2 regions of the Rhizobium sp. NRK18 genome follow, and region 2 is predicted to be linked to the other one. Evidence: riboswitches for the same ligand, from Rfam matches in the RefSeq annotation. Region 2 holds a riboswitch; the other holds the start of a gene.
The links. Region 2 has a riboswitch for thiamine pyrophosphate ahead of thiC (phosphomethylpyrimidine synthase ThiC). Riboswitches for the same ligand answer to the same signal wherever they lie in the genome.
Positions count from the first base shown of each region.

Region 1: it holds a riboswitch for thiamine pyrophosphate, as region 2 does, so the genes downstream of both, thiB (thiamine ABC transporter substrate binding subunit) here and thiC (phosphomethylpyrimidine synthase ThiC) in region 2, are expected to answer to the same signal.

Region 1 is NZ_JANFMV010000001.1:220,647-223,035, forward strand. It holds gene NN662_RS00930 (ATP-binding cassette domain-containing protein) at 1-570, opposite strand, end outside; gene NN662_RS00935 (thiamine diphosphokinase) at 574-1,218, opposite strand; TPP riboswitch at 1,324-1,438, shown strand; gene thiB (thiamine ABC transporter substrate binding subunit) at 1,477-2,389, shown strand, end outside.
Region 2 is NZ_JANFMV010000001.1:3,935,434-3,937,822, forward strand. It holds gene thiC (phosphomethylpyrimidine synthase ThiC) at 1-1,132, opposite strand, end outside; TPP riboswitch at 1,225-1,347, opposite strand; gene NN662_RS18715 (LamB/YcsF family protein) at 1,408-2,190, opposite strand; gene NN662_RS18720 (LysR family transcriptional regulator) at 2,261-2,389, opposite strand, start outside.

The DNA.
Region 1 (2,389 bases), 3.7 Mb from region 2:
GTCGAGCCAGACCGTTGCGTTGGAGACCTTTTCCAGGAAGCGCCGGTCGTGGGAAATGACGACGAGCGCGCTGCGGCTGCCGTTCAGCTCGCCTTCCAGCCATTCGATGGTGGTAAGGTCGAGATGGTTGGTCGGTTCGTCCAGGAGCAGGATGTCGGGTTCCGGGGCCATGACGCGGGCAAGCGCCGCACGGCGGGCCTCGCCACCCGATAGCGTCGAGGGATGCTCCTCGCCGGTCAATCCGAGATGCGACAGCAGGTAGGTCACCCGGTAGGGATCGTCGCCCGGTCCGAGGCCGGCCTCGGCATAGGCCTGCACGGTGGAAAACTCGCCGAAATCGGGCGACTGCTCCAGATAGCGGATGGTGGCGGACGGGTGGCGGAAGACCTCGCCCGACTGCGCCTCGGCAAGGCCGGCGGCGATCTTCAAGAGCGTAGACTTGCCCGAGCCGTTGCGGCCGACGAGGCAGATGCGCTCGCCGGGCTCGACCTGCAGGCCGGCGCCGTCGAGAAGCGGCGCGCCGCCGAAGCTCAAGTGAATGTCGTCGAGTTTGAGAATGGGGGGCGCCAAAGGTCAGGCTCCTGTCATGTCATAGGGGCGGGCAAGGAGAATGCCGCGGCCCGATTGCAGCGAAAGGCGAATCGGGCCTTCCGCGACGTTGGATATGGTTCGCGTGGAACCGAACGCAAGGTCGAAAGTTTGCAAGGGGTAGCGGACATTGGCCAGCGTCAGCCCGGTGAGCGCCGACAGGCCGAGCACGGAGAAGAGGCTACCGCCTGGCAGATCGAGATCGCGTTCTCCGGGCAACAGCGGATAGGCTTCCTCGGTCCCGGAGGTCAGCCGCACGTCGAGACCGGTCTCGGCCAGGTGGCAGGCGTGCAGAAGATGCATCAGCGCATGATCCGACCGCTCGCCGCCCAGGGCTCCGGCGAGGATCAGCGAGGTCGCACCGCGTTCAAGCGCCACCTGGACGGCGAGTTCGCCATCGGTTGCCGCCTTTGCCGGCGGAAAGTCGAGACGTTCGACGTCCGGCCAATCGTTTTTCAGGCTGTCGGTGGACGAATCGAAGTCACCGACCCAGAGCTCCGGTGTGACGCCCAGTGCCTGGGCATGCCGCATCCCGCCGTCGGCAGCGATATAGCGCGCGCCGGCCGTTGCCGCCTCAAGCCGCGGGGTTACGGCGAGGTCGCCGCCGAGAAGAATTGTGAAGAGCGTCATGGGACAAGCGCAATAGCGCAAAACCGGGGGCGAGGGAAAGGGAAACCAGAGGCGGCAATTGCCGAATGTCCTTGTCATATAGCCGAGGGCGAAGTAAATCTCGCGGCAGATCTAACGGGGTGCACCTTCCGCAATCGCGGGACGACGCTGAGAGGCCTGAAGCCAACCCGCAGAACCTGATCCGGCTAACACCGGCGGAGGGATTAGACGCATCTCATCAGCGCGCTATCCCAACCAGCTAAACAGAGGAGGCGCGGGATGCGCAGACTGACACTTTCACTCACCATGGCCGTTGCGGCCCTGTCATTTGTTCTGCCGGCATCAGCCGCGGACAAGGTGCTGACCGTTTACACCTATGAAAGCTTCATCGCCGACTGGGGACCGGGACCGAAGGTGAAGGAAGCCTTCGAGAAAACCTGTGGCTGCACGGTCAACTTCGTCGGTGTCGAGGACGGTGTGGCGCTGCTGACGCGTCTGAAGCTGGAGGGCGAGGGCACCAAGGCCGACGTCGTGCTGGGACTCGACACGAACCTGATCGCCGAGGCGAAATCGACCGGGCTATTCGTGCCCGCCGAGGTCGACACCTCCAAGGTTTCCGTCCCGGGCGGCTTCTCCGACGACGTCTTCGTGCCCTATGACTATGGGCATTTCGCCGTCGTCTACGACACCAAGTCGATGGCCGAGCCGCCGAAGAGCATGAAGGAGCTGGTCGAGGGCGATCCGTCGCAGAAGATCGTCATCGAGGATCCGCGCACGTCGACGCCGGGTCTCGGCCTTTTGCTGTGGGTGAAGTCGATCTATGGCGACAAGGCGCCGGAGGCATGGGCCAAGCTCAAGGACCGCGTGCTGACGGTGACGCCGGGCTGGTCGGAGGCCTATAGCCTGTTCACCAAGGGCGAGGCGCCGATGGTGCTATCCTACACGACCTCTCCCGCCTATCACATGATCGCCGAAAACGAGAACCGCTACCAGGCGGCAAGCTTCTCCGAAGGCCATTACATCCAGATCGAGGTGGCGGGTGTGACCAAGACCGCAGCCGACAAGGACCTCGCCCGCCAGTTCCTGACCTTCATGGTCAGCCCGGCCTTCCAGGATATCATTCCGGAAACCAACTGGATGATGCCGGCCGCCCCGACCTCCACGCCGCTTCCGGCTGCGTTCGATACACTCG
Region 2 (2,389 bases):
TCGAGCCGGGCCGCAGGCCGTCGCCGAGCGAGAACGACACGTCATAGGCGCGGCAGATGTCGCAGATTTCCTCGAAATGCTCGTAGAGGAAGCTCTCCTTGTGATGATGCAGACACCACTTGGCCATGATCGAGCCGCCGCGCGAGACGATGCCGGTGACGCGGTTGACGGTGAGCGGGATATAGGAAAGCCGGACGCCGGCATGGATGGTGAAATAGTCGACGCCCTGCTCCGCCTGTTCGATCAGCGTATCGCGGAAGACCTCCCATGTGAGATCCTCGGCAATGCCGCCGACCTTTTCGAGCGCCTGGTAGAGCGGCACCGTGCCGATCGGAACCGGCGAGTTGCGGATGATCCATTCGCGGATGTTGTGGATGTTGCGCCCAGTCGACAGATCCATGACGGTGTCGGCGCCCCAGCGGGTCGCCCAGACCATCTTCTCGACCTCTTCGGCCATCGACGAGGTGACGGCGGAGTTGCCGATATTGGCGTTGATCTTCACCAGGAAATTCCGGCCGATGATCATCGGCTCGGCTTCCGGATGGTTGATGTTGGACGGGATGACCGCCCGGCCGCGGGCGACTTCCTCGCGGACGAATTCCGCCGTGACGAAATCCGGGATGGCCGCGCCGAAGCTCTCTCCGTCGCGGGCAAGCTTTTCCTTCAGCGCCTTACGGCCGAGATTCTCGCGGATGGCGATGAATTCCATTTCCGGCGTGATGATGCCGGCGCGGGCATAGGCGATCTGGGTGACGGCCTTGCCGTCCCTTGCCCGGCGCGGAGTCTGCAGGTTGGGAAATTCCGGCGTCAGGCGTTCGCCGGTGGCAAAGCCGTTATCCTCCGGCTTGACGATACGGCCTTCGTATTCCTCCGTGTCGCCGCGGGCGGTAACCCAGTCGGCGCGCAGGCGCGGCAGGCCCTTCTCGATGTCGATCGATTGCGCCGGGTCCGTGTAGGGACCGGAGGAATCATAGACCGTGACCGGCGGCTCTCCCGCGGTCGGGTGAACCGCGATCTCGCGCATCGGCACGCGAATATGCGGATGGATTTCGCCCGGTTTGTAAACCTTAGTGGACGCGGGCAGCGGCCCCTTGGTGATGTCGGGGGTGATATTCTTGGCGGCAATGTTCATTTGAGGCTCCAATGTTTCAAGTTGGAGACCCAGTTCGAAGCCGGAATGATGGTAAGACGCCAGCGACGTCCCGGAATTCGGGTTTTGTCGCGTCAGCAGCGCTAGCACCGTCCCTACGCCAGTATGAACTGGATCAGGTTCAACGGGTCACTGCGCTGCTTTCGAAAAAGCCCAGCAGAATCTCAGCCCCTTGCGGGACCCCCCTGGTGAATGCGCCAAGGGTAGGAGCGAAAGCCGGCCGGCGTCAAGGGGCTTGGTGCCGACAGGGCGAAATGTCAGATTTGTCCGACCGGCATGGCGAAGGGTTGGATGGCAATCCCTTCGGCCGTCAGCGCCTCCCGGAGCGCCTTCGCCATCGCGACCGCGCCCGGCGTGTCGCCATGCAGGCAGACGGTGGCCGCCTCGACCGGCAGCTTCGTTCCCGCCGTCGTCATAATCTGGCCGTCTCGGACCATGGAGAGAACGTGGTCGGCGCTCTGTTTCGGATCGTGGATCACTGAGCCTTCCATTTTGCGGGAGGTCAGGCGCCCCTGCGGCGTATAGGTCCGATCGGCGAAGACCTCGCAGACGACCGGCTGACCGGCCTTTTCCGCCGCCGCCGTCATTTCCGAATAGGGCGGGCAGACGAAGACGAGCGACGGGTCGACCGCCTTGACGGCGCGCACACAAACGGCCGCCAGATCGGGGTCCTCCGCCGCCATGTTGTTGAGCGCGCCATGGGTCTTCACATGGGTGATCGGCCAGCCGAGCGCGCGGGCCATGCCCTGAATCGCGGCGATCTGGTAGATGAGCTGTGCTTCGAGATCGGCGGGGCTGTCGCCGACGATCCGCCGCCGTCCGAAGCCATAGAGGTCCATGAAGGAGGGATGCGCGCCGATGGCGACACCACGCGCCTTGGCGGCAAGGATCGTGTCGCGCATCACCACGGGATCGCCGGCATGAAAGCCGCAGGCGACATTCGCTGTCGTGACGATGTCGAGCATCGCCTTGTCGTCGCCCATCCGGTAGGCGCCGAAGCTTTCGCCCATGTCCGAGTTCAAGTCCACCGTCGAGACCATGCCGAACGCTCCTTACAAATCCAAATCTTCCCACATTTGAAGCCGATCCCGACGCGGCAATCAACTCGCATCAGCGTCTTGCAACATTGCCAGTCGTAGCGGTTGGTTTGTAGGACCGGACAAAGTCGCGATGAGACTGTTCCACCTGTTCGGCGATGAACTGGATGACCGTCTGCACCCGGGCGGATTCGCGCGAATC